3 regions of the Ferdinandcohnia sp. GQ5 genome follow, and region 3 is predicted to be linked to each of the others. Evidence: riboswitches for the same ligand, from Rfam matches in the RefSeq annotation. Region 3 holds a riboswitch; each other region holds the start of a gene.

Region 1 (9,981 bases), on a different contig from region 3:
CCGTGGTGAAATTACAGGGAAAGTGCAAATATTAAAAGAGTCATCTCCAAAGATTATTTGTATTGATGAAGGACAATGGCATATCTTTGGTGGTAGTGTCAATAATCTCACATCACATGAAGTTTCTGATAACGGGCTTGGCAGTACATTATATGATTGCCTTGTTGGAATTGAAAAACTTTAGAATGGTGGATTTATACAAAAGCCGTTTCTAGCTGAAACGGCTTGTATTTTTTATAAGGAAAACCTATAATTGTTGAAGGCTAGTATGTTTCGGATAAGAGGAGTGGAAAAATCAATGGCGTTAACAGCAGGTATCGTTGGTCTTCCTAACGTTGGAAAATCAACTCTTTTTAATGCAATTACACAAGCAGGTGCGGAATCAGCGAACTATCCGTTCTGTACAATTGACCCAAATGTGGGGATTGTTGAGGTTCCAGATGAGCGTTTAAATAAATTAACTGAATTAGTACAACCTAAAAAAACTGTACCAACAACCTTTGAATTTACTGATATTGCAGGGATTGTAAAAGGTGCCAGCAAAGGGGAAGGTCTTGGTAATAAGTTTTTATCACATATTCGCCAAGTAGATGCGATTTGTCATGTGGTACGCTGTTTTGCAGATGATAATATCACTCACGTAGCAGGTAAGGTAGATCCAATTGCTGATATTGAAACAATTAATTTAGAATTGATTTTAGCAGACCTTGAGTCAGTAGATAAGCGAATTGACCGTGTTGGAAAGCTTGCTAAGCAAAAGGACAAGGATGCAGTTGCTGAGCATGAGGTTCTTGTACAGTTAAAAGAAGCATTTGAAAATGAGCAACCAGCTCGTGCAGTTGAATTTACTGAAGAGCAAATGAAATATGTAAAGGGAATGCACTTACTAACAAGTAAACCAGTTTTATACGTTGCGAACGTTGGCGAAGATGATGTAGCAGATCCTTCTTCAAATGAATATGTTCAATTAGTACGTGAGTTTGCTCAAAAGGACAATGCGGAAGTTATTGTTGTTTGTGCAAAAATCGAGTCAGAAATTGTGGAGCTTGAAGGGGAAGAAAAGGAAATGTTCCTTGAAGAGCTAGGAATAGAAGAATCTGGTCTTGATCAATTGATTCGAGCTGCGTATCACTTATTAGGACTTGCTACGTATTTTACTGCAGGTGTACAAGAGGTAAGAGCGTGGACATTTAGAAAAGGAATGAAGGCTCCACAATGTGCTGGTATCATTCACTCTGATTTTGAGAGAGGATTTATCCGCGCTGAGACGGTATCGTATGAAGATCTTCTTGCAGGTGGTTCTATGAATGCTGCTCGTGAGGCAGGGAAGGTTCGCCTTGAAGGTAAAGAGTATGTTGTACAAGATGGGGATGTCATTCATTTCCGATTTAATGTATAAGGTGTTTAACGAGGAACTAGCCACAGGACGATGATATACACGTTTTGTGGCTGTTTTGTTAAGGTAACAGGTGATTATTAGCTCAATCGTGAGAAACTTTTGAGTTCCTCACGCCTTTCAGCTTTGGCTGAAAGGTGACAAAAATAAATAAAAGGGGCAGAGTAAGCTAACTTACTCAAGCCCTTTTTATTTATTTTTTCAATTGAGCTAATAATCCGTTGTTGAAACAGTTCTTGCCTACGATTTTTTTATGTGCTATAATATTTTTCTGTGAGTAATTGAAATAATTGCTCCTTGCCCTTTTTAGGTAAAAGGGCCGTTAGTCCAAAAGGAGGTGTAACGTGATGAGAAAATACGAAGTTATGTATATCATCCGTCCAAACATTGATGATGAAGCGAAAAAGGCTTTAGTTGAGCGTTTTAATGGCGTTTTAACTGACAATGGTGCGGAGATTACAAACGTAAAAGAATGGGGTAAGCGCCGTTTAGCATATGAAATCAATGATTTCCGCGATGGTTACTACATGATTCTTAACGTAATGTCAAACGCTGAAGCAGTAAACGAATTCGATCGTTTAGCGAAGATCAACGAAGACATTATCCGTCATATCGTTGTTAAAGAAGAAGCATAAGAATTTATTAGAGTATAGGCTCTGTTTGAATATCCTGTTAGGAGATGGTTCTGATGATGAATCGCGTAGTTCTTGTAGGGAGACTTACAAAAGACCCTGAATTACGATATACACCAAGTGGAGTTGCGGTAGCAACCTTCACGCTCGCAGTGAATCGAGCATTTACGAATCAGTCAGGTGAACGTGAAGCTGACTTCATTAATTGCGTTGTATGGCGCCGACCAGCTGAGAATGTTGCAAACTTCTTGAAGAAGGGCAGCTTAGCAGGCGTTGATGGTCGTCTTCAAACAAGAAATTATGAAGGCCAGGATGGCAAACGCGTATATGTTACTGAGGTTGTAGCAGAAAGTGTTCAATTCCTTGAACCAAGAAATGCAAATGACCAACAGCGTAGCGGTGGAGGTAACTTTGGCGGTGGCTATGGCGGTAATCAAGGCAGCTATGGTGGCAATCAAGGTGGTTTTGGCGGTAACCAAGGTAACCAAGGCCAAGGCGGCTATTCTCCATTTGGACAGAATCAGAACCCAAATCAAAACCAAGGACCTACAAGAGTAGACCAAGATCCATTTGCAAATGATGGACAACCTATCGATATTTCAGATGATGATCTTCCATTCTAACTTGTAAGTCAATCATATAATCAACACTTAAAAGGAGGGAAAATCAATGGCAGGCGGACGTAAAGGTGGACGTGCAAAGCGTCGTAAAGTGTGTTACTTCACAGCTAATGGAATTACACACATCGACTATAAAGAAGTAGATTTACTTAAAAAATTCGTTTCTGAACGTGGTAAAATTTTACCTCGTCGTGTAACAGGTACAAGCGCAAAATACCAACGTAAATTAACAGTTGCTATTAAACGTGCTCGTCAAATGGCATTATTACCATATGTATCTGGTGAATAATAAAGAAAAGCGATGATCGCCTAATGCGGTCATCGCTTTTTTGTTGTTTATTTAGAGAACGATTAGAATCGTTTCTGTACTTCCTGTTTAAGTACGAAGAAACGGGGTGAAGAAAGAATCAATAAGGTCATGATAATGGAACAGAAGATGAATGCACCTAAAAAAGTGATACCGTTAGCTGTAAGAGAAAACCATACTGCTTCAAAGCCTTTGAGTTGTTCAGCGAAGAATACAAAACCTGATACGAAATGCCAAAAGTAGCGAGCAAGGCTTCCAATGAAAATGGCACTAATGATTAAAGCTAATGATTTACCTTTGTTACCAGTTCGTAAGCTTTCTTGAACGCCGTTTCTAAATAAACCAGCAAACCCAATGAAAGAAAAAGCTAAGAAATAATCGATGGCTCCTTGAACTGGATGGATAATCCAGGGATCAAAGATCACTTGCAGAAGTCCCCATAAAAAACCGGAAAGGAAACCAATTTTAAGTCCCCATCTAAGTGCGACAATGAATATAGGGATCATCGCGAATGATATAGAGATGGAAGGACCAATTTTTATTGATGGCACAAACATATCTAGTGCTAGCGCTAATACGGCAAAAATCGCCGCTTCAATCATGGACTGCAACCTAGTATTTCTCATAAAAAAACCCCCTTGAAGTGTGTAATGAACAAAACGCACCCCAAAGGAGAACAACTTTAATAAAAGGATAAGTTCTCATAAATCTCCACATTCCTACGCTAGCATTAACTAACAGGTTCGAAGGGTCTGAACGTTTAACGTTCACTCTCAGCAAATTGCTCCCCTTGTGGTTACGTTTATTAATTAATTACTATCATAATAGAAATTAGGGAAAAGTAAAACAAAAAGTTTCGTCACAGTGGAACTTCAACTAAAGACTGCCGTGTTCTATGTCAAAGCCGAAGTCAACAAATCCAATGGAAGTACAAAAGTTGAAGACTTCCTAGTAAATCTTTAAAATAGAAAGTGGTTATAAAACATGCACTTTTTTTGATGTCAAGTTCCATACGCCATTGGCTTGAGGGGTCCAAGCGCCAGGCACTTTTCTTCAGAAGGTGTGTTGCAAATAAGTTGAGGTGAAAAGGTGAAAAATACAAAATTATTAACAGAAGGTGCCATGCTTTTAGCAGTATACAGTGTACTGTTACTTGTCAGTCTATATCTCCCGCTACTTGGAACGGTACTTTCATTCCTTTTGCCCATTCCATTTATTCTGTTTACAGTGAAGTATAAAGTAAAGCAGTCATTGTTATTTTTACTTATCGCTTTTTTCCTCTCAGGACTATTAGGTTCTGTAATGGGGATTATACTTACGATAATGTTTGGTGTTACAGGGATTTTATTGGGTGAAATGATCAACAGAGGAAGAAGTGGAATCGAACTTTTCTTAGGCGCATGTTTGTCCTACTTGTTTTCCATTGTGCTGATGTTTGTCACGGTTAACCTTGTTTTACAAGTGAATGTTACTGAAGTGCTTAAAGAAAGTACACAAGAATCTTTTGCCATGGCTGAGAGTATAATGAGGGCAACAGGGGGAGAAATGAATACAGAAGCCATTAAACAGCTAGAAGAGTCAGTAGAAATGATGCAATACATGATTCCAAGTATGTTTGTTTTTCTTGCGATGTTTTTGGCTTTTATAACAGTTGTGGCCATTAAACCTATTCTGGTAAGGCTTCGGGTAAAAATAAATCCTTTCCCGCCATTTCGTGAGATTAATTTTCCAAAGAGTGTCTTATGGTATTACTTATTGATTTTACTTTTGAGCTTTGTTGAGATGGAAAAGGGTACATTTGGATATACTGCCTTTTTAAATTTCTTTTTTATTATGCAGTTGCTAATGGTCATTCAAGGCTTGTCATTTATTTATTATTACTGTTATCAAAAAAGAATTCCAAAGGTCGTACCGATTGTTCTAACGATCTTAACACCAATTCTCCTTTATATTATTCGAATCTTAGGTATAATTGACTTAGGATTCCAACTGCGAAATCGAATTAGTAAAAAGAAGTAAAACAAAGCTTTAGGAGCTGAAAATTACATGCCAGACTTTTACAAAAGAAAGTTGTTTCGCTATCCCTTATATGCATTACTTGTTATCACAAGTATTTTTAGTGCAATTCTCGTTTATTTTCAGTGGGTGATTGGGTTAGCAAGTTTTCTGCTCCTTGGATTAATTACGTACTATTTGTACAAAGCAAATTCACTTCTAAAAAAAGAAATGGAGCATTATATCTCAACCCTATCCTATCGCTTAAAGAAGGTTGGCGAAGAAGCGTTAATGGAAATGCCGATTGGGATTTTGCTATATAATGATGAGTTTCAAGTTGAATGGGCCAATGCTTACTTATCAAATTGCCTTGACGCAGATACGTTAGTGGGGAGATCACTATATGATGTTGAGGAATTAATTGTTCCTTTAATTCAGCAAGAGGTCGAGAGTGAGACAATTACATTAAATGAGCAGAAGTTTAAGGTAATCATTAAGAGGGAAGAACGATTACTTTATTTCTTTGATGTCACTGAACAAATGGAAATTGTGCAATTGTATGAAGCTGAGCGTACAGTGCTAGGGATCATCTTTTTAGACAACTATGATGAAGTTACTCAAGGAATGGATGACCAACGGAAGAGTTCTTTAAATAGTCAGGTTACGTCAATCCTTAATGAATGGGCCAATGAACATGGTGTGTTTTTAAAGCGAACCTCATCTGAGCGTTTCATTGCGGTGTTAAATGAAGAAATATTATCCAATCTTGAAAAAACAAAGTTTACGATTCTGGATGATGTTAGGGAAAATACAGCAAGGGATAGCGTAGCACTAACTCTAAGTATAGGAATCGGAATTGGAGTCCCAACCCTTCCTGAGCTAGGAGTTTCAGCACAATCCAGCTTGGACCTTGCACTGGGACGTGGTGGTGACCAAGTTGCGATTAAGCTTCCAAACGGTAAGGTTAAGTTCTATGGGGGCAAAACAAATCCAATGGAAAAACGCACTAGAGTCCGCGCACGCGTTATTTCACATGCTCTAAAGGAAATTGTCTCGGATAGCGATAAAGTCATCATCATGGGCCATAAATACCCTGATATGGATGCTGTAGGTGCTTCCATTGGGATATTGAAAGTAGCACAAATGAATCATAAAGAAGGATATATTGTATTAAATCCGAATGAAATTGATTCAGGTGTTGGGCGTTTACTTGAAGAAGTAAAGGAAAATACGGAATTATGGTCATACTTTATTACGCCAGAGCAGGCACTTGAAATTGCTTCAAACGACACACTGCTTGTTGTAGTAGATACCCATAAACCATCACTTGTAATTGAGGAAAAGCTGGTATCAAAAATTGATAAAGTGGTTGTTATTGACCATCATCGCCGTGGAGAGGAATTTATTCAATCACCATTACTCGTCTATATGGAACCATATGCATCATCGACAGCCGAGTTGGTGACGGAACTTCTTGAATATCAACCTAAGAAGAAAAAAATTAATATGCTTGAGGCGACAGCTTTACTAGCTGGGATCATTGTTGATACAAAGAGTTTTACGCTTCGCACGGGTTCAAGAACATTTGATGCAGCATCCTATCTTCGTGCACAAGGAGCAGATACCATTCTTGTTCAGAAATTCCTTAAAGAAAATATGGACCATTTTAAAAAGCGATCGAGATTAATTGAGTCAGCATTTATTTATAAAAGAGGAATTGCGATTGCAAAAGGAAAACAAAATGAGACCTATGACCAAGTGATGATTGCACAAGCCGCTGATACATTACTGACAATGAATGATGTTGTTGCCTCGTTCGTTATTTCTGTCCGACATGACTTAAGAGTGGGAATCAGTGCACGTTCATTGGGTGACGTCAATGTGCAGCTGATTATGGAAAGTTTAGGCGGTGGCGGCCATCTTACAAATGCTGCAACACAGATAGAAGATACAACAATAGAAGAGGCAGAAGAACAGCTACTTTTAGTAATAGATGAGTATTTAGAGGGAGGAACCAAGAAATGAAGGTTATTTTCTTAAAGGATGTAAAAGGTAAAGGGAAAAAAGGGGAAGTGAAGAATGTATCTGATGGATATGCTCACAATTTCCTGTTCAAGCAAAATCTTGCAATTGAGGCAACACCAGCGAATATGAAATCATTAGAAGCTAAGAAAAATAAAGAATCAAAAGAAGCCGCTGAGGAACTTGCCCAGTCAAAACAGCTAAAGGAAAAGATTGAAGCATTGACCGTTGAGCTTCAAGCAAAAGCGGGTGAAGGTGGTCGTTTATTTGGCTCTGTAACAAGTAAGCAAATTGCAGATGAGCTCGCGAAAAAACACGGCATTAAAATCGATAAGCGTAAATTTGACCTTCCTGATGGAATTAGAGCATTAGGTTATACCAATGTTTCTGTAAAATTGCATCAAGAAGTAACAGCAACAGTTAAGGTACATGTCAAAGAACAGTAATTTCCATTGAAACTGAATAGGGAAAACAGATAGAATGAAGAATGTGGTTTTGTTACATACAAGATCACATTTTTTATTTACATGATTGTTAATAAAGCTTTTCCATTGGAATTAAATAAAAGAGAAGTATAATAGATAGATAGACATAAAAAAGTTATGTAAAGGGAGTGGAGAATAGTTGAGTGACATTTTTGCTGATCGTATTCCTCCGCAAAATATAGAGGCTGAGCAAGCTGTTTTAGGTGCTATTTTCCTAGAACCAAGCTCATTAACTCTTGCTTCAGAAGTGTTGATTCCAGAAGACTTTTATCGGACAGCACACCAGAAGATTTTTGACGCGATGCTAGGTCTCTCAGATAAAGGTGAACCAGTTGACTTAGTAACGGTTACTTCCGAGTTAGCGGATGCGAAAATTTTAGATGAAATAGGTGGCGTTTCGTACTTAAGTGAGTTGGCGAGTTCCGTACCAACAGCCGGGAATATTGAATACTACGCGAAGATTATTGAAGAAAAGTCAATACTTCGCCGATTGATTCGCACAGCAACAACGATTGCTACAGATGGCTATTCCCGAGAAGACGAGGTCGATGCACTTTTAGGTGAGGCCGAAAAAAATATAATGGAAGTCGCGAACCGTAAAAATGCGGGTGCTTTCCAAAATATTAAGGACGTTCTCGTTCAGACCTATGATAATATTGAAACTCTTCATAATCGTGTTGGAGATATTACCGGTATTCCTACCGGGTTTACAGAGCTGGACAAGATGACAGCCGGATTCCAGCGAAATGATTTAATAATCGTAGCAGCCCGTCCATCTGTTGGTAAGACAGCATTTGCTCTTAATATTGCGCAAAACGTGGCAACTAAGACTGATGAAAATGTCGCTATCTTTAGTCTAGAGATGGGTGCTGAGCAGCTTGTAATGAGGATGCTTTGCGCAGAGGGTAACATTAATGCACAAAATCTACGTACAGGTTCCTTAACACCGGAAGATTGGAGTAAGTTAACCATGGCAATGGGGAGCTTATCCAACTCAGGAATTTATATTGATGATACTCCTGGTATTCGTGTGAATGATATTCGTTCAAAATGTCGCAGACTTAAGCAGGAAAGTGGATTAGGGATGATTCTTATCGATTACCTACAGTTGATCCAAGGTAATGGAAGAAGCGGCGAAAACCGTCAGCAAGAGGTATCTGAAATCTCTCGTTCTTTAAAAGCCTTAGCCCGTGAATTAAAGGTTCCTGTTATTGCCTTATCACAGTTATCCCGTGGGGTAGAGCAAAGACAGGACAAGCGTCCAATGATGTCTGATATTCGTGAATCAGGGAGTATCGAGCAGGATGCGGATATTGTTGCGTTCTTATACCGTGATGATTACTATGATAAAGAGTCAGAGAATAAGAATATTATTGAGATCATTATTGCTAAACAACGTAACGGCCCGGTTGGAACAGTTTCGTTGGCATTCGTTAAAGAATATAATAAATTCGTCAATCTGGAACGAAGGTTTGATGATGCAAACATGCCACCAGGTGCGTAGTAAAATGGTTAAAACGTACCTGAGTACAGAAAAAAGATGTATCAATTCATGATACGTCTTTTTTTGATTTTCTTACATATTATTGGAGATAAAATGAAATAATAAACACGAATGTTCATTATTTCTACATATGCAATGTTCGTATTTTTGTTGTAATAAGAAAAGAAAACTGATAAAATATTGACTGGAAATGAACAATATCTTTATATTAACCCTGGGGGTGCATAGTAATGTCAGCAGTCGTAGTTGTAGGAACACAGTGGGGAGATGAAGGAAAGGGGAAAATTACTGACTTTCTTTCAGAACAGGCTGAAGTAGTAGCTAGATATCAGGGTGGAAACAATGCGGGACATACAATCGTATTTAATGGAGAAACGTACAAACTTCATTTGATTCCATCAGGCATTTTTTATTCAGAGAAAATCTGTGTCATCGGCAATGGTATGGTAGTAGACCCAAAGGCATTAGTCAAAGAACTAGCCTATTTGCATGACAAGGGTGTTCAGACAGATAATTTACGTATAAGCAATCGTGCCCATGTTATTCTTCCTTATCATATTAAGTTGGATGAATTAGAAGAAGAATACAAAGGGATAAACAAAATAGGGACTACAAAAAAAGGAATTGGACCTGCCTATATGGATAAGGCTTCCAGAGTGGGAATTCGTATTGCAGACTTACTTGACCGAGAAGTGTTTGAAGAAAAGCTTTCTCATAACCTTACTGAGAAGAATCGACTATTCGAAAAGGTTTATGAAACACAAGGATTTACTCTAGAAGATATCGTAGATGAGTATTATGAATATGGACAGCAAATCGTTCAATATGTTTGTGATACATCTGTTGTGTTGAATGATGCTCTAGATGGTGGACGTCGTGTTCTATTTGAAGGTGCCCAAGGTGTTATGTTAGATATTGATCAGGGAACGTATCCATTTGTTACATCTTCAAATCCAGTAGCCGGCGGGGTTACAATTGGTTCTGGAGTGGGCCCTACTAAAATAAATTCTGTAGTAGGCG
Region 2 (9,981 bases), on a different contig from region 3:
GCTTCAGTTACCTTATTCAACTAACTTAACTGGTGCAAGAGTTAAAGATCAAGCTGCCATTAATTGAGCAGCTTTTTCTTGTTGGGCTAACGAAGCTTTTAGTTGTAGAGCGAAAAAACTATGATGCTAGGTAAAATCTTCAGGGATTAATAATGGATGAAAGCTCGAGGTATTTTACGAATGTCGTTATTTTATATTAAATTTGTCGTTGCAATGGAAATAACTGTATAATGTATTGGTGTATAATTTAGTTCCTTTTTAGGTCCTAAAGAAAGGAGATCACCGTTGAGTTCTATAACTAATACTAAGGATATTTTGGAGCGAGTATCGGATGGATTTTATTCGTTAAATAATGAATTGAAATTTGAATATATAAATAATGTTACAGAAAAGCTTTTACAAATTAAACGAGAAAATGCAATTGGTCAATATATTCATGAAGTATTACCACACAGTGACTTGCGTAAATTTGTATCACGATATGAAAGGGCATTGTCGGAACAAGTACCTCTAGAATTTGAAGAGTTTTTTAAAAATAGATGGTATGAAATAAGGGTATTTCCTTCTAGGGAAGGCTTGTCTGTACTTTTTAGAGATATTACAGAAAAAAAGATAGAGTTTCAAAATATTAATTTTCTAGCTAATTACGATGTTATAACAGAAATACCGAACCGTTTTTACTTTAATAAATACTTAAAACGCAAGTTACAATCATCTATTGATGGTTCATTTGCTGTTTTATTTATTGATATTAATAATTTTAAAAATGTAAATGATACATATGGTCATGGAGTAGGTGATTTGGTATTAAAACAAATCTCCAGACAAATTGAGGAAATAATAATTCAATTTGGTTTCATAGCTCGTTACTCTGGTGATAAATTTCTTCTAACGTTGGAAAACCTAGATGATCATAAAATTTCATCTGTGATTGAACGAATAATTAAATCATTTTCAAGTCCATTTTGTGTAAATGGGTTTGACATAAAAATTTCAATCTGCGTTGGGGTTAGCCAGTTTCCTAAGGATGGACAAAGTGAAGAATTGTTAATCAAACATTCAGAAAGTGCAATGTATCAGGCAAAAAAAGAGGGTAGAAATAGATATAAGTTTTACACCTTTGATGAGAATGAAGGAAGAGTAGACGCTTTAACATTCGAGTTAGAGCTCCACAAGGCGATAGAAAATAATCAGTTACTACTTCACTATCAACCTAAAATCAATTTAAATACAGGGAAAATTGTGGGTGTCGAGGCATTAATTCGTTGGGACCATCCAGAATGGGGAATGGTATCGCCAGAAACATTTATACCTATTGCTGAAGAGACAGGATTAATTTTACCTATTGGAGAATGGGTATTGAATGCTGCGTGTAAACAAAATAGAACTTGGCAGCAACAAGGTTTTTCAACAGTTGTTTCCGTCAATTTATCAGCTATTCAATTTAATCAGACTAATATTATTGATAGCATTGAATCCATTCTTCAAAAAACAGGATTAGAACCAAATTTTTTAGAAATTGAGATTACTGAAAGTATGACAGTTGATATTGAACGTACAATTTCAATATTACAACAGCTTAAAAAGATTGGAGTCCATATTAGTATCGATGATTTTGGTACAGGTTTCAGTTCATTAAGTTACTTAAAAAACTTACCTGTTGATAGATTAAAAATGGACCAGTCTTTCGTTAAAGAACTTCGAAACAACCCAAATGATGAAACCATAGTTAGAACCATTATCTCAATGGCTCATAATTTGAATTTGATTGTAGTAGCTGAAGGGATAGAAACAAAAGAACAACTGGTTTTTCTGCAACAACACTTATGTGAAGAAGGACAAGGAAATTTTTTAAGTAAGCCCTTAACTGCATTCCAATTACAAGAAAAACGGATTGAAATCGAAAAAATAGTTGAAGAACATGGAATTCCAAAAGATTTAAACCAACAATTGTTATTGAAAGAATTATTGGAATCAGCCCAAAGAGAGTTACAGGATACCATTCGTTTGCAGCAAGGGATGATATTTAAGTATAAAAAAATGAATGAACGATTTATTCATACACAATGTGATGGGGAATTATTATACCGTCTTGGAATGATTCCTTCTCAAGTGATCGGAAAAGAATTAGCTGATTTTCTTCCTTATAGAAAAGCCCTCGATAAAACTGCCTACTATAAGAAGGCGTGGGAAGGAGAGGAATTTGTTACTTATGAGGAAGAGTTAAATGGAATTAATTATCTTACCACTTTACGTCCTATTAAAAAAGCTGGAGAAGTCGTACAAGTCATAGGTTCATGTATAGATATAACGAAACGTAAAAAAGCGGAGAAAGCTTTACAAGAAAGCGAGGCTAAATATCGGCTGATTTCTGAAAACATGACAGACATAATAATGTTATTAGATATAAATGGAACGATACAGTATGCATCACCATCCCTAGGAAAAGTAATGGGTAACCCATTAAAATCATATATAGGTAAAAGATCGTTTGATTTAATACATCATGATGACAAGCAAAGCGTAATGATGGAATTTGAAAAAGTATTAAACACTATGAATCCATTAAGGATGGAAGCTCGTTTTGTGAACGTTGATGGAAAATCGTTATTAATTGAAGGACTAGGTACCCCAGTCCTTGGAAAGAATGGCGCTCCAGAACATTTTATACTAGTGGGAAGAGATATTACGGAAAAAAGGGAAATGGAAGAACAACTCTCAAAATCAGAGAAATTAGCGGTTGTGGGTCAACTTGCTGCAGGCGTTGCACATGAAGTAAGAAACCCTATAACTTCAATAAAAGGATTCATTCAACTTTTAGAGGAAGGAATCATGAAGAAAGAATTTTTTGAAGTAATTTCCAGAGAGTTTAAACAAGTTGAGAAAATTCTTGAAGAATTTATTAGTCTTGCCAAACCAAAAGAAATTCAATTAAAAAAAGTTAATATTAAAACGGTACTTAATGAAGTTGAGACTTTATTAAAACCAGAAGCAAATTTGAAAAACGTAGAAATTTTCCCAGAGTATAAACAAAATCTTCCTCAGATTATGTGTGATTCAAACCAAATAAAACAAGTTTTCATTAATATAATCAAAAATAGCATTGAAGCAATACCTAAAAATGGGTTTGTAAAAATCCAAGGCAGTATAGAAGGAAAAAATGTCCTTATAAGAATAATCGATAATGGAATTGGGATAAGTGAGGAGCGAGTTCAGAAATTAGGTGAGCCGTTCTATAGTAATAAAGAAAAGGGTACAGGTTTAGGTTTAATGATATGTTTTAGAATTGTTCGGGAACATAACGGGTCAATAAAAGTAAAAAGTAAAGAAAATGAAGGTACCACAGTAGAAGTTCGGTTACCAGTAAAAACTTGTAAATCGAAAGAAACCTAATAAATTAAAGCCATATTATAGATAGGAAAAGAATGCAGGAAAGAAATGCAACGCCATTAAACAATGGCTTATTCATTTGGTATGAAAGAGATTCACATTAATCGAAGTGAGCTCTCATCAAACGAGTTGTGATTGGAAGGAAAAACCGGTAAAAAGTAATAGACCTCAAGGTGCATGGGCAAGTGCAATTATTTATAAAGTGGAGCCAGCTTTAGAAATGGATTAAATCCATACTATTATTTTCGCTATCTATTTCAGCAACTTCCCAACATGGATATGACAGACGAAAATGCCTTAGATCAATTATTACCTTGGTCAACAAATTTTCCAGTTTCTTGTATTACTTTTAACCAGTTATATACACTAAATCCCCATCTGACATACAGGTGGGGGTTATTTGCTGTTTACCATAAGTAAAAAATAAAGCTTTTAATGGAGAAATATGAACTTCAACCATATTTTAACTGAACAAAATCAAACCAGTATAATTCATCTCTTTTCTGCAAAACTATACCACAGGAGGAGATGACTGGTCATGAAATTCCTTCAAAACTTAAGAAAAAGAAAAGAAGATAAGTTTTCAGAAAAGATGGATTCCTTTTCTAATGAAGAACCAGGTAAACTAATAAGTTCAGACCTTTCAGCTAATGAAGGTTTTTTGCGAGATATTTTTCATCAATGTTCTGATGTTGTGTTTCGTGTTGTACCTATAAACGATAAAACAAAAATCCTTTTTGTTTATATTGATGGTTTATGTGACACAAAACCTCTCGATGAGATGATGTTAAATCCTGTTAGGTCATCTGACAAAAAATGTGAAGTATTTATATTTGAAGAATTTGTTGAAAATCGGCTTCGCCAGGTTGCTCAAATAAAATCAACCAAGAATGTAAATGAATTAATTGATGGGATATTAACGGCAAATGTCGCTATTTTAATCGAGGGAGAAACAATTGCTTTACTTGCGGATTTAAAAGGTTTCGAAAAACGGTCTATTGAAGAGCCTTCCTCCGAATCCGTCATACGTGGTCCAAGAGACGGGTTTACAGAAACATTACGTGTAAATACGAGCTTAATCCGAAGACGAATTAGAAGCCCTAGATTGAAAATAGAGTCATTTACAATTGGCAAACTTTCAAAAACGGATGTAGCAATTGTATATATTGAAAAAATTGCAAGTGATTCTGTGAGACTAGAGTCAATTGAAATTGATGGAGTAATCGAGACTGGTTTTATTGAAGAGTTTGTTGAGGATTTTCCTTTTTCTCCATTTCCGCAAGTTCAAAACACCGAGCGCCCCGATATCGTTTGCGGCAGTTTACTGGAAGGGAAAGTATCCATATTGGTGGACAATACTCCATTTGTTCTGATTGTTCCCATGACCTTTTGGTCGGGGTTGCAGGCCGCTGAAGACTACTATGAAAGGTTTATTTATGTAACCTTTATTCGCTGGATTCGCTATATTTTATTCAATATTTCATTGCTGCTACCCTCTATTTATGTTGCAGTAATAACTTTTCACCCACAGTTAATTCCAACGAATTTGTTAATAAGTATAGCATCTGCACGAGAGGATGTCCCATTTCCAGTGTTATTTGAAGCTATTATGATGGAGCTAATGTTCGAAGCTTTACGTGAAGCTGGGATACGGCTTCCTAAGTCAATTGGTTCAGCTGTTAGTATTGTAGGAGCGCTTGTTATAGGGGAAGCTGCTGTGCAAGCTGGTATTATCTCTGCTCCCATGGTTATTGTGGTAGCAGCCACAGGAATAGCATCATTCGCGGTACCGCGCTATAATTTCGGCACTGCATACAGGCTCCTTCGCTTTCCTATACTTATCCTGGCAGGACTGTTTGGTCTCTATGGGGTCATTCTAGGAATGATTGCCATCCTAATTCATCTCGTTCATCTTCGATCCTTTGGGGTTCCCTATTTAAGTCCGATTGCCCCGCAAAATCCAAAATATCTAAAAGATGTTTTAGTACGAGCACCTAGATGGAGCATGCATCGCAGACCTATAATGGTAGCTGGTCAAGATAAAACCCGTATTCCTGAAGGGCGACGGACGAAAACCTGAAGGAAGGAACGAATGATGAGATGATCAAAAGATTAAAAATAATTCTTATTATACTAGTTTGTATGTTTTTAACTACTGGATGCTGGGATGAAAGAGAAATAAACGATCAGGCAATCATATTGGGGTGGGGATTCGACCAAAATGAAGATGGAGATTATATTGGCAGTGCTCAGATTGTGGTTCCTGGGGAAGTTGGTGAGAAAAGTAGTGGTCAAGGCAAAGGATACATAGTTGAAACAGCGACAGGGAAAAGTCTTTTGGATGTAACTCAGAATTTGCAAAGAAAGCTCTCAAGGAAAGTTTTTCTAAGTCATCAGAAGGTCATTATCATTGGGGAACGCTTAGCCAGAAATGGGGTATCGAACATCCTTGATGTATACAGTCGAGAACCTGAACTTCCCATACGAACAAACTTTTTTGTTTTAAAAAACGGGGATGCATTGGATTTTCTGGAGGTCCAGTACAAGATGGAAAATATGCCTTCTACTGCTGCAATGAAAATGTTCCAAAGTACAGCGGGACCAGAAAGCACTACGTTTAAGGATTTTTTGGAAGGTGCGAGTTCAGAGGGAATTAGTCCGACAGTACCGATTCTTGAAATTATTAGTTCTAAAAAGGAGAAAGAAAAGGATACTGAGACCTTCCAGCTTGGTGGAAGAGCTATTTTTAATCAGGATCTTGAGTTAGTTGGATTTTTGTCCTATCGCGAGGCAGTTGATAGATTGTGGTTAATTAACAAGTTAAATACTCATAATTTCACCACAAATTTATTAGGGGAAAAAGGAAATGTAGGTATACTGGGTATGAATTTTAAAAGTAAGATTCAACCCAATATACAAAATGATCGAGTGGAATTTCTTATAACGCTTTCCGGAACAGGGGTTGTTCGTGAAAATAATACAGTATTAGACCTAAAGCAGCCGAAGAATCTTCAAATCATAGAACGTTCATTCAATAAGAATTTGCAAGATCATATGATCAGTACCATCACAAAAGTTCAAAAAGAATATAAAACAGATATTTTGGGTTTTGGACAATCTGTTCATAAGAAATACCCTCAAAAATGGAAAATATGGAAAAAGGATTGGAGTAAGAGATTCTCAGATGCAGGTATTACAGTTAAAGTGGATATACGTATTGATCGAACTGGGGTAACTGGTTCTCCATTACATTTGAAAGAAAGTGAGATCCAGAAATGAAGATTTCCAAGTATCAAATATTTTGGATGATTGCATCTCTAGAAATTGGAATGGTTTTGTTATTAACACAATCACCTGCTATTGAAGAAGCAAAGCAGGACGCTTGGATTTCATTTGTTCTTGCTGGGTTAGCAGGAATAGGAATCACCTTTGCTGCTGGAAAACTAAGTCTTCTCTATCCTAACCAAACATTCATTCAGTTTAGTCAAAGCATATTAGGGAAATGGTTAGGGAGAATAATAGTAATTCCATATTTTATCCATTGGCTTTCTGTAATAGGAGTTATTTTTCGTCAATCATCTGAAATTATCCAAATGACTTTATTTACGAAAACCCCGTTGTTTATTTTAATTGTACTTTTATTACTTTTAGTAATTTATGTGAATTACATAGGGGGGATTGAAGGCATTGGCCGGTGTAGTGAAATCATGGGCCCTTTGATATTTGTAATGGTTATTATTACTCTGTTGCTTAATTTTAATAATATAGAATGGGATAAGATTCTACCTGTTTATACTGACTCAGGACTAAAATCGATTTTACAAGGAGCTTTAACGCCTGTATCGTTTTATGGTGAGTCGGTTTTAATAATGATGCTACTCTCTTTTACAGAAGAACCGAAAAAAGGAGTAACATGGGCTGTATGGGGTGTAGGAGTTGTAGCTATTTTAGTGACTATTTCAACGCTAGAAATTCTAATGGTATTTGGAGCAGATTTGTCTTCAAGACTATGGTATCCATTTTTTGAGATGGCGAGATATATATCGCTTATGCAATTCATACAAAATTTAGAAATAATTGTGACTGTTATATGGATCTTCAGTATATTTATAAAATTGTCCATTTACCTATTCGTATCTAGTTATGGTATAGCACAATGGCTAAATATAAAGGATTGGCGAAAGGTTATTTGGTTTGTAGCAATAGCTTCAATAGTACTTTCTTTGATTTATCCTAATAATAATGCAGCTTCAGTTTCTTATCTTGAAAAATATTGGCTTCCATTTGTTCTCCCCATAAATATGATAGGTATTCCCTTGCTCCTTTGGGGAATTGGAGTTATTCGTAAAAATTCAAAACAAATTGATGAGTAATAATACAAGCAAGTGTAAAATTGGCCCCATCTGCTAAACAGGTGGGACCTATTTTACGCTTACTTATAAATCTACGTCCAGGAGATTCTTGTAGCTTTCTTTTTCTACTCATAATGAATAGTCAATGCTTTTCTTTCCTTATCAGCTGCCCAAATTAACTTTTCTTTATTTTCATTTGAAGTAACTAAAATAAAATTCCATGGTTGCATAAACCCTAATTAGGGAGCATGATGCGCAGCATTTAGTATTTTATGTATTATATTTTCTTTTCTGGGATAGGACAAAAATCTCGGGATGTCTTTTCTAAGATAAATGACCTTATATACTTCTTTTTCTTCCTAAGCAAACCTATTGCTGTCCGTCTCTAAACCAAATGGTTTTTATTTTTATATTTATTTATTGCTACTTTTATTTTACTTAAATCTCATGTATACTAATACAAAATTGAATAGAAATAACTAGGGGAGTCCAATAAGTTGGGCTGAGAGGGAAACACGTTGAAGTTTCTTGACCCTTTGGACCTGATCTAGATAATACTAGCGTGGGGAAGTTAGAAAAAATAATTCATGTATTGAATAAACTTCTACATACAAAGCCGGTCCATCCTTTTTGGATTCGGCTTTTTTTATTTAATTCATTTCTTTAATTCCGCTTTTATTGTCTAGAGCTCGTCCTTTAATTTAAAAAATGGGAGAGATTTACTCTATGTCAACAACTTCTTTAAACGAAAAAAACATTTCCATCATGTCTAGTTTTTCAGGTAGTAAAAAAGTTTATGTTGAAGGCTCAAGACCTGATATCAAGGTACCAATGCGTGAAATTAAACTAAGTCCTACAACGGGCGCCTTTGGTGAAGAAGAAAATCAACCAGTTCGTGTCTATGATACAAGCGGACCTTATACGGATGCTAATTATTCAGCTGATATTACAAAAGGTCTGCCTCCTCTTCGAAGCACATGGATCCATGAACGAGGAGATGTTGAGGAATATGAAGGAAGAAAAGTTAAGGCTACAGACAATGGATATAAGGACGAGAATGACCCACGTGCTAAAAATAATGTGTTCCCAGGTTTAAAGCGTAAACCATTACGTGCCAAAAAAGGTAGAAATGTCACACAGCTTCATTATGCAAGGAAGGGCATCATCACTCCTGAGATGGAATTTATCGCATTAAGGGAAAATATGAAACCTGAATTTGTGCGTGAAGAAGTTGCAAGAGGTCGAGCAATAATCCCTTCTAATATCAATCATCTAGAGGCAGAGCCTATGATTATAGGACGTAATTTCCATGTTAAAATCAATGCAAATATTGGGAATTCTGCTGTTTCATCCTCCATCGAAGAAGAGGTCGAAAAAATGACATGGGCTACACGATGGGGTGCTGATACTATTATGGACCTATCAACAGGGAAAAACATTCATACAACAAGGGAATGGATTATTCGCAATTCAGCTGTTCCTGTAGGAACCGTTCCTATCTACCAAGCACTTGAAAAGGTAAATGGTGTTGCCGAAGACCTTACTTGGGAGGTTTACCGTGATACTTTGATTGAGCAAGCCGAGCAAGGCGTGGATTACTTCACCATTCATGCTGGTGTTCTTTTGCGATATGTCCCGTTAACAGCCAAACGTTTAACAGGTATTGTATCCCGGGGTGGATCTATTATGGCACAATGGTGTCTTCACCACCACAAAGAAAACTTTTTATATACTCATTTTGATGAAATCTGTGAAATCATGAAAACTTATGATGTTGCATTCTCTTTAGGAGATGGTCTACGTCCTGGTTCAATTGCTGATGCTAATGATGAAGCGCAATTTGCGGAATTAGAAACTCTTGGAGAACTAACAAAAATTGCTTGGGAGCATGATGTACAGGTAATGGTTGAAGGTCCTGGTCACGTACCAATGCACCTTATTAAAGAAAACATGGACAAACAACTTGAGGTTTGTAAGGAAGCTCCGTTCTATACTCTAGGTCCACTTACAACTGATATAGCCCCTGGCTATGATCATATTACTTCTGCAATAGGCGCAGCCATGATTGGTTGGTTTGGTACGGCTATGCTATGTTATGTTACACCAAAAGAACACTTAGGTTTACCAAACCGAGATGATGTACGTGAAGGTGTTATAACTTATAAAATAGCTGCCCATGCTGCTGATTTAGCGAAAGGGCATCCAGGCGCGCACAAAAGAGATGATGCCTTATCAAAAG
Region 3 (9,981 bases):
ATGCCCCTAGTATAAAAATGGTTGTTCTCCAATCAAACCATTGAATTAACATTAATGATCCAGGAACAAGGAGCATTTGTCCAAAACCAAAACCTGCTTCCATGATTCCTAGCGCAAGCCCTCGCTTTTTATTAAACCAATTCGTAATAAGAACCGTCCCTGCTACATTTGATGCACCACCGACTCCAATTGATACAAGGGAGTAGAGGACAAATAATTGCCATGGCTGTGTAACGAAAGTGATAAAAAAGAAACTAACCCCTACAAGTAGGGTACTAATCGATAATATAAGTCGTGCACCATACCTGTCTATCAACCTACCAATAAAAGGCTGTGATAATCCATAAATGACAAAACTTAGTGTGGAAATAAGTGAAGTAGTTACCCGATCCATATGTAAATCATTTTCCCATGGTTCTACGAATGCCCCGAACGCAAGCCTTCCACCTTGAACTGCTAAGAATGTGAGGAATGTAACAAAGACAATCATCCACGCATAATGAAATTTACTCTTCATTTTGATCTCCTTCGTTTAATGATTGTATTAGGTCGTACAAATAAAAAAAGGCAAATGAATATTCCATTGGCCTATCGCTTTGGTCAATATATTAGAATAATAGTACCAAACTTTTATCAGATATTTCAATTATTTTTTAATAGTCTTATAGATAATCATGTCAATGGCCCTTCCTTTCATGAAATCACAACATATTTTATTAGTATATTTCATTACAAAAAGGAGGGAGTGTCATGAGTAGGAGAAGAAGATTTGGTTTATGTATGCCTGGCTATAGATGGTGTGGTCCAGGCTGTGGTGGGTCCGGTCCGCCTACAAATCGTGTTGATTCATGTTGTATGAGGCATGACCTTTGTTATCAAAGATATGGCCCGTCACGAGAATGTGACTTAGCTTTTATGGAGTGTTTACGTCAACAGCGAAATCGATATACAAAAGAGGGCAGGGATGCCGCATTTTTTTATAATGTTATGAGACTTCGTAATATGTTCAGAATATAAAAAGAGTGCCAATCGATTCTTACATAGAGTAGACGATTGGCACTTTTTTATTTTTGGTTTTTACGCTGTAACTGCTTCAGTTGGTTCTTCTAATTCACTTGCTGGTCCGAAGAATTCGAAGTGAATGTTTTCAGATGCAACTCCCCATTCTTTAAGTGAACGATACATCATTTTCATGAATGGGACAGGACCGCAAAAATAGAAGTCTGCTTCCTTCGTCTCTACAGTTGCTTTTAACCACTCAAGATCAATAAAGCCTTCCTTATCAAAATTCATGTCCTGACGGTCTTGTTCAGTAGGCGCAGAGTAAGCAACAAAATTCTTTACATGATCATGTTTTGCTGCAACGCTTGCAACCTCATCCTTTAATGCATGAACCTCACTGTTAAGAGCTCCATGGATGAACATGACTTCACGTTCAGGTTGTTGTTCTACGATCGTATTTAACATGCTCACCATTGGCGTTAATCCAACTCCACCACTAATTAAGATAGCAGGAGTTTCTTTTAATTCAAGGACAAAGTCACCAGCTGGTGCACTTACAGTAATCACATCGCCCTCTTTAATTTCTTGATGTAAGTAAGTTGAAACAACACCATGCTCTTCACGTTTTACAGAGATACGATAATAATCTTTTCCAGGTGCATCAGAAAGACTATAATGGCGAAGATGAGTATATTCATCACCTTCAGGCTGTACTTTAACAGTTAAGTATTGACCAGCTTGGTAAGATGCAATTTCTTTTCCATCTTCAGGCTTTAAGTAGAAAGAGGTAATCACTTCGCTTTCTTTTACCTTACGATCTACTACAAAGTTTCTAAAACCTTCCCAGCCACCAGGTTGTTCCTTAGCTTCATTATACATTTCCTTTTCTACACCAATGAATGCGTCTGCAATTACACCATAAGCTTCAGCCCATGCATTGATTATCTCATCCGTTGCTGCATCGCCTAATACTTCTTTAATTGCACCAAGAAGATTTTCACCAACGATTGGGTAATGCTCTGGTTGTATTCCTAATGCACGGTGTTTTTGACCAATTTGTTTTACAGCCGGAATAATCGCCGCTAAATTATCAATGTTTGCAGCTGCTGCGTATACTGCATTTGCTAATGCAGTTTGTTGACGGCCTTGTCTTTGATTTGCATGGTTGAAAATATTTAATAATTCAGGGTTATTAGTGAACATACGCTTGTAAAAATGAGAAGTAATATCTTTACCATATTTTTCTAGTACTGGAACTGTGCTTTTCACGATTTCAATTGTTTTTTGGCTAAGCATGATATAACGTCCTTTCCTAAACCAATATTTTGAATACATGTTTATAATATAATGACAGTGATAATAAAAGATACCCTTTGAATACATCTTTTGAAAAGTTGTCACATTTACAGTAGAAATAGGACTTTCATGCTATACTAATAGTGAACTCACCAATATAAGGGGTTTTTTATAATGAAACTAACAAATTATACCGATTATTCATTACGTGTATTAATGTATCTGGCAATGAAAAAAGACGAAGAATTGACCACAATACAGGAAATTGCAGAAGCTTATAATATATCAAAAAATCATTTAATGAAGATCATTCATCATCTAGGAAAACTGGAATATATCATAACCATTAGAGGACGTAATGGGGGCTTTAAGCTAGCAAAGCATCCAAAGGAGATTAATATCGGAGAAGTAGTTTCTAATACCGAAGAGGACTTTAACGTCGTTGAATGTTTTAAAGAAGGTGGAGGCTATTGCGCAATTTCACCATCTTGTAAACTAAAACGGGCTCTATACGAAGCATTACAGGCATTCATTAACGTGCTATATGGATATACATTAGATGACCTAGTTACCAATAAGAATGATTTGCTTGATTTATTTCGCCTACAAAACAACGAAGAAGGAAACTAAGCTGAACTTATTAAACACTTCGAACGGTATAACCTAAGTATTACTCTAATAGGAACCAATACTAGTCGTTTTACATACATTTAAGTAGACGAAGTAATTAGTAAAATACTGGTTTCGAAGGAGAAGAAGTGAGATGATAAGACAAACGTCTGGTTTTTACTGCCCTTATTGTCATGGATACTTAGAACCACGGAATATGTATGATGAGTATTATTACAACCAATACGTACCACAATACCCATCACCTTACTATGGCTGGGATTGGAACCGCAATCCTGATACTATCTTAGGTAAGGCCACTTGGACATGGGGAGGTACGCCAACAAAGTGTGAAATTGGCTGGTCCTATGATAACAACATGACTGCAGCCGTAGGGGAAAATAGCCCTTTTAAATGCGGCCAACGTTTACGAATCCGAAACGTTTCGTTTGTTCCGAATCAAGATATCATTGTAACAGTTGTTGATGAAGTGAAGAAATTCCCAGCAAACCGAATCAATCTTCACCGTAAAGCGTTTGAAGCACTAGGTGCAGCGCCAAGTGTTGGGGTACTAAATGTAGAAATTACACCCATTGATTAAATGACAAAAGGAGAACAATGTCTAAATTGTCCTCCTTTTTTATTTTATAATTCTCTATTCAATAGGGACAACTGTTCACGATCAATTTCTTCATCATGATCCTCAAGCAGATTTTCCGAATGCAAAGCATCATAAGCGGGGTTCGTGATATAAAGTACCTGATTCTTCAGATGTTCATCCTTCTTCATGTAATACCATCCTTTCCCAGTTAGTATGATACTAATATGGCTCTTTCTAGTTCATTTTACACATAAAATAAAACAAAAAAGCCATCTAGCAGGTAGATGGCGAGATCCTTTAATATAAATAAAGTCGTTTATACAGGAGTCGCTAAAAGTTCTTTAAGGTGTTTATCTATTTGTTCAAAATAAGCTGGACCATCTGCGCCGAATAATCCAAAATGACCGCAAATGCTGTTAATCACACGAAGTTCACTGTTAGGAATCAATTTTTGTTCTGCTTCACAATCACGCGGAGGGAAGAACATATCTTCATCAATTGGCATAACAAATGTTTTTGCTTTAATTCTTCCAAGCGCTTCTTCTAGATTACCATTTGTCATTCGGCTAACATCCCCGCGTTGCCATTTCCATGCCATTGTTAATAGCGCGTTTGGATCCATCGCTGCAAAAAGAGGCTGTAAAAAGTCGTTTACGAATTCTGCGACAGAATCGACACCAAATAGGCGCCATTTTTCCTGTTTGTAAAATTCCGTACTAAGTCCCATAACAGCCCATATTTTAGCATGCCTGTTTAATCCGTCAACCACTTCTGTACAAGACTGATAGTTTCCATGATTCCAGCCTGGATCTGAAGTAATCGCTTCGATTAATGTGTCAGTAAAGATGAAATCATGAGTCGTATTCTTGGCAGTACCCGCAATCGGAGCTGCACGTTTAACCATGTCGGGAAATCTAACTGCCCATTCGTATGTTTGTTGTGCTCCCATAGACCCGCCAACAACTAACGCAATTTCATTGATACCATACTTTTCAGTAAGGAATTGATGCTGAGCTCGTACATCATCACCAATTCTAACATCCGGGAAATTCGACATACTTATGGGAGCAGGACTGTTATGAGGTGAGCTTGAAAGACCATTTCCAATTTGGTTGATGATCACAATAAAGTATTTAGACGAATCCAATGCTCGTCCTTCGCCAATATATGGTTCATAGGCTTTATTTGTACCAGAAAACCAAGTAGGAATGACAATAGCATTATCTTTTGCTTCATTAAGCTCTCCGAACGTAGCATAGGCAAGCTGACAATTTGGAATCACGCCACCTTCCTCTAGTTTGAAATCTCCTAAATGAAAAAGCTCATAGGGTCCGTGGAATTCTTGTGTATAAAATGAATTTTCAATCAATGTAGCAACCACCTTTCATTTAATGGAATCTATTAATACAATATATATAGGTAAAATACGTTATTAAGAACTGCTAGATGGACAAACTTTTAAATAAAATTGACTTTTATATTGACTAAGGGGTGCACCACACACTTTAAGATAAAAAGGGAGGGCGAGGATGTACAAAATAAAGGAATTTGCGGAACTGACCGGATTAAGCAAGGAAACTTTGCGTTACTATGCGGAAGTCAAACTTCTAGAACCAGCTTACATTGATCCAAAAAACAAATACCGCTACTATGATGATGGTAGCTTTTTTCTTGCAGTACTACTAGTAAAACTAAGAAAGCTTGGCTTTTCAATTCAAGAAATGGTATCAGTCATGGAGGATGAGTCTTTCGCAAACCTAGATAAATTACTCATTCAAAAGAGAACTAAAATTGAGCATCAAATTGCAGAACTACAACAACAAAAGGAAGAGATTGATGAATTTCTCGCATCTGGGAAGGAGGAAAACAAATGATTGAATGGAAAGAAGAAACGATCATTGAGGCGAATATTGAAAAGGTTTGGATGCTATTTTCGGACGAACATATAAAGAAAATAATGCCGAAAGTAGAAGAGCATACCTTGATTGAAAAAACAGAAGAAGAGGTTGGGGCAAAGCATCAACAAAAATATCGGGAGGGAAAACGTGTAGAAACCTATATTGTTGAAACGACACAATATGATAATACCGAAAACAAAAAGCTAAAGCAAACAAGCTTTGTACTCGGGAAAGCATTTGAAATTACTACGACTTTCACCCTACTAAAAATTGACGAGTCCCACACTAAATTCATATATGAAGGACAAAACATAGGAGTTAATTTTGTCGGACGGGCCATGCTAAAACTAAGCAGTAAAAATGCAAACAATGATGTTGTAAGGGAATTTTATGGAGCGCGTACGAAATGAAGCATTAAAAATATAGGCTCTTTTCTAAAAGATTGTTGCTTTTTGTTAATAAATTGCAAACCAATTTGATTGGAGCGTAAGGTGGCGACTCCTGCGGGAAAAGCGTGAGACTTGAGACCCCGCATGAGCGGTATCGACGAGGAGGCTCAAGCCACGCCCGCGGAAAGCGTCCACCTGAAGCGGAAGTCAACGATATAAAAACAACAAAGTTTGCGAAACAGCCAAAATATAAAAGTAAAATTTTTTTTAAAAGAAAGCACATTTTCGTTACCTCATCATATACTACTTATTGTGTGAGAAAAATGTTAGAAGGGAAGTACGGAAAATGAGCAACGAGATTAAAACACCAGTTACAAATGATTACAAGGATAGTGAAGGGTATAAAGTAATTGAAGTCAACCTCAACAATCCAACAGAAAACCTATTTGCAGTCGTAACACCTATTAAAATGCAATAAGTAACGAATTTAAAATACTATCTTTTCGTACGTATACTTACATAGAAAAGATAGTATTTTTTATTTTGTAAGAATAGGAGCATCGAGTACAATGAGGATACCAAATCTTTTAAAGGAGCAATACAATGGAGGATTTAAACCATCTCGTTACATTATTCGAAGAACATAGTAATCCCGCTAATGCGTTACCGATGCAAAAATATATGAAAAACCATTTTCCGTTTCTCGGAATAAAAACACCTTTAAGGAGACAATTAACACGTAATTTTTATAATGAAACAGGAATATTAAAAAAGGATTTAAATCTTGAACTTGTTACACAGTTGTGGAAAAAGGATGAACGGGAATACCAATATGCTGCACAGGATTATTTAGTTAGATCTATAAAAAAAGTCAATAGTAGCCATTTAACTTTTATCGAAGAGCTCATTACTACAAAATCTTGGTGGGATACTGTCGATGTTCTTTCACCACATATAGTTGGAAATATTGCTAAAGTAACACCTAGTATGATAGAGGAAACAATTGAAGGCTGGGCATTTGGTGAGCATTTATGGCTTACACGTTCATCAATTCTTTTCCAGTTAAAATATAAGGAAGAAACAAATGAAAACATCCTGTACAAATACATAAAAGCCAATGCAACAAGTAAAGAATTTTTCATCCAAAAAGCAATTGGCTGGGCTTTGCGCGAATACTCAAAGACAAACCCAGATTCAGTCCGTCAATTTATAAATGAAACACCATTGCAAAAGCTAAGTGTTAGAGAAGGTAGTAAATATATTTAAGGCCAGGAATCTCCCGGCCTTTACTTAATTACTCCTAAAATGGTATATTTACCAGATTTAAACTGGAATGTGATTTCATATGTTTCACCTTTGCTAAATTGAGCGCAAAAATCCTCGACCTCTTTTTTATCTTCGCTATAAAACTGATACACGCTGTATGGATCACTTACATTACAACTGTATTTTCCATCACCATTTTTTTTGGCCGATACGGAAACTTCCTGAACGATTATGGAGGTTTCTTTCTCATAGGAGGGGCGAAGATTACCAGAACCCATGGTCACTATAATAATGAATAATCCTATTAAACTTATAATAAACGCCTTTTTCTTTTCCATTTTTACAAAAAACATAAAAATACCGCAACCAATCGCTCCAATTCCTACTGCAAATAGAGCGATCATTAAATAAAATAACATCCCAGCACTCCTTTCTATAAATTGAATATTCAGACTGTTATCCATATTATACCATATAATGAATCTTAGAATCTTGAATTCATCAAATACCTTTACATTTTTGCAAGTACATACTATCCTTATAGAAAGAATATTCGTAACTACTAGGGGTGCCCGATTGGGCTGAGAGAAAAGCGTGCGTTTTTTAACCCTTTGGACCTGATCCGGATTATACCGGCGGAGGAAAGTAGAGTGGAAAATGTCCATTTTTTCTTGATACCTTAAACCAGGTCCATTTATGTGGAACTGGTTTTTTTGCGTTTTTCTTATTTTCTATTTGAGGAGGCTACTAGAATGAAACTACAAAATCAGGTTATTCTCGTTACCGGTGGTGCACGAGGATTAGGAAAGGAAATCGTAAAAGCTTTATCGAATGAAGGGGCAAAGGTAGTAATCAACTATTTTCATAGTGAAGCAAAAGCTCGTTCTCTACAAGAAGAAATCGGTGAAAATGCGATCTCCATTCAAGCTGATGTGAGAAATCGTGAACAAGTACAGAATCTATTTGTTGAAGCGAAAAAATATTTTGATCAACCTATAACAACCGTTGTAAATAATGCCTTAATCAATTTTCGTTTTGACCCAGTCGCAAGAAAGAACGCCGAAACTATTTCTTGGGAGGATTTTCACGCACAGCTCGAAGGAGCAATAAAAGGAGCTTTACATACAACACAAGCAGCACTTCCAGACATGAAAGAGCTTGGCTTTGGACGTATTGTAACAATTGGCACGAATCTCTTTCAAAATCCTGTTGTTGCTTACCATGATTACAACACTAGCAAAGCAGCTCTTTTAGGATTCACTCGGAACATGGCAAAAGACCTTGGTCCATATGGAATAAACGTAAATATGATTTCTGGGGGATTACTTCAAACAACGGATGCAAGTTCGGCAACGTCTGAAGAGGTTTTCCAATTGATAAAGGAATCTACGCCACTACAAAAAGTAACAACACCGGAAGATGTAGCAAACGCAGTTCTTTTCTTTGCATCACCTTGGAGTAAAGGGGTAACGGGTCAAAACCTTATTGTTGACGGCGGTTTGGTAATGAATTAAATCGGTAATGGGGGATTCATCTTGAGTAAAACACTAAAAATGACACTCACAGCAATGCTTGTCGCTATCGGAACAGTTACAAGTCATTTATTTGCAATTCCAATAGGTTTCACAAAAGTATTTCCTATGCAGCATTTTATTAATGTCTTGTCGGCGGTTATCTTAGGTCCAGCATACGCCGTGCTTCAAGCTTTTTCTGTATCTTTACTTCGAAACATGCTTGGGACTGGCTCTTTATTTGCCTTTCCAGGAAGTATGATAGGAGCTTTTTTAGCAGCAATCCTTTATACAAAAACTAAGAAAGCGTCAATGGCAATGACAGGTGAAATTATTGGAACAGGGATCTTAGGGGCAATTGCTTGTTATCCAATTGCCACGCTTATTCTTGGACAGGATGCAGCCATTTTTGGCTTCATACCATCGTTTATTTTCAGCTCCATTGTGGGATCTATTTTTGGATTTATCATTGTTGGAATCGTATTAAAAAACCCCGCGTTCAATAAATATCTAGAACGAAACTACTAATACGTAAAAAAAAGCTAGAGGTGATTATGCAGTCTTCTAGCTTTTTAACATTAAAAGGGATGTTACTACTTATATAAATGCACAGAATTGGTTTCTAATTAAAACTACAAATTCACTTTCCATTGTATATTCAACACAGTAAAGAAATGCGTAAACTTTTATTTAGTTTGGTAGTATAAAGTCATTTGAAAATACATAATAAGGTAGAAATGATTTCTAAAAAAACAAAAACTGTAATAAATATCTATTTGTGTATCTTTTTTAAGGGAAAAAGCGATAAAAGCATACGTAAAATTGAGATGCGTATGCTTTTAGATAGTTTAGCAATATGAAGTCATGCGTAAATTCCAAAATAAGGTAGAGTCGATCTCAATTAAGATTAAGACTGTAATAAATATCCATTTGTGTATCATTTTTTAAGCGAAAAAGTGATAAAAGCATACGTAAAATTGAAATGCGTATGCTTTTATATAATTTAGCAATATAAAGTCATACGTAAATTCCAAAATAAGGTAGATTCGATCTCAATTAAGATTAAGACTGTAATAAATATCCATTTGTGTATCATTTTTTAAGCGAAAAAGCGATAAAAGCATACGTAAAATTAAATGCGTATGCTTTTAGATAGTTTAGCAATATAAAGTCATGCGTAAATTCCAAAAAAAGGTAGAATTGATTTCAATTATGATTAAAAATGTAAGAAATATCCATTTGTGTATTGTTTTTAAGCGAAAAAGCGATAAAAGCATACGTAAAATTGAAATGCGTATGCTTTTATATAATTTAGCAATATAAAGTCATACGTAATATCCAAAAAAAGGTAAAAATGATTTCGAATACGAATGTTTCCGCACCACAATATCCGAACTACTTCTTTAGTC

What was found. A riboswitch is a leader RNA that binds a small molecule or an ion and turns the genes downstream of it on or off. The one in region 3 is predicted to bind thiamine pyrophosphate.
Region 1: another riboswitch for thiamine pyrophosphate. It lies ahead of thiT (energy-coupled thiamine transporter ThiT); the one in region 3 lies ahead of AC6CHV_RS00745 (3-oxoacyl-ACP reductase).
Region 2: another riboswitch for thiamine pyrophosphate. It lies ahead of thiC (phosphomethylpyrimidine synthase ThiC); the one in region 3 lies ahead of AC6CHV_RS00745 (3-oxoacyl-ACP reductase).

Annotation. Positions count from the first base shown of each region.
Region 1 is NZ_JCAXEW010000014.1:142,271-152,251, reverse strand. It holds gene AC6CHV_RS17460 (molybdopterin-dependent oxidoreductase) at 1-184, shown strand, start outside; gene ychF (redox-regulated ATPase YchF) at 299-1,399, shown strand; gene rpsF (30S ribosomal protein S6) at 1,744-2,031, shown strand; gene ssb (single-stranded DNA-binding protein) at 2,085-2,651, shown strand; gene rpsR (30S ribosomal protein S18) at 2,698-2,937, shown strand; gene thiT (energy-coupled thiamine transporter ThiT) at 3,000-3,581, opposite strand; TPP riboswitch at 3,655-3,756, opposite strand; gene AC6CHV_RS17430 (YybS family protein) at 4,045-4,974, shown strand; gene AC6CHV_RS17425 (DHH family phosphoesterase) at 5,002-6,975, shown strand; gene rplI (50S ribosomal protein L9) at 6,972-7,418, shown strand; gene dnaB (replicative DNA helicase) at 7,597-8,961, shown strand; gene AC6CHV_RS17410 (adenylosuccinate synthase) at 9,192-9,981, shown strand, end outside.
Region 2 is NZ_JCAXEW010000002.1:237,583-247,563, reverse strand. It holds gene AC6CHV_RS03190 (EAL domain-containing protein) at 286-3,393, shown strand; partial or broken gene AC6CHV_RS03185 (hypothetical protein) at 3,622-3,810, shown strand; gene AC6CHV_RS03180 (spore germination protein) at 3,929-5,470, shown strand; gene AC6CHV_RS03175 (Ger(x)C family spore germination protein) at 5,491-6,669, shown strand; gene AC6CHV_RS03170 (endospore germination permease) at 6,666-7,763, shown strand; TPP riboswitch at 8,214-8,328, shown strand; gene thiC (phosphomethylpyrimidine synthase ThiC) at 8,469-9,981, shown strand, end outside.
Region 3 is NZ_JCAXEW010000001.1:161,459-171,439, reverse strand. It holds gene AC6CHV_RS00805 (MFS transporter) at 1-517, opposite strand, end outside; gene AC6CHV_RS00800 (Parvovirus coat protein VP1-like protein) at 751-1,017, shown strand; gene hmpA (NO-inducible flavohemoprotein) at 1,078-2,298, opposite strand; gene AC6CHV_RS00790 (RrF2 family transcriptional regulator) at 2,473-2,928, shown strand; gene AC6CHV_RS00785 (RlpA-like double-psi beta-barrel domain-containing protein) at 3,062-3,508, shown strand; gene AC6CHV_RS00780 (hypothetical protein) at 3,553-3,696, opposite strand; gene AC6CHV_RS00775 (alpha/beta fold hydrolase) at 3,825-4,877, opposite strand; gene AC6CHV_RS00770 (MerR family transcriptional regulator) at 5,038-5,382, shown strand; gene AC6CHV_RS00765 (SRPBCC family protein) at 5,379-5,816, shown strand; gene AC6CHV_RS00760 (hypothetical protein) at 6,142-6,273, shown strand; gene AC6CHV_RS00755 (DNA alkylation repair protein) at 6,399-7,061, shown strand; gene AC6CHV_RS00750 (hypothetical protein) at 7,082-7,480, opposite strand; TPP riboswitch at 7,616-7,722, shown strand; gene AC6CHV_RS00745 (3-oxoacyl-ACP reductase) at 7,814-8,575, shown strand; gene thiW (energy coupling factor transporter S component ThiW) at 8,597-9,100, shown strand.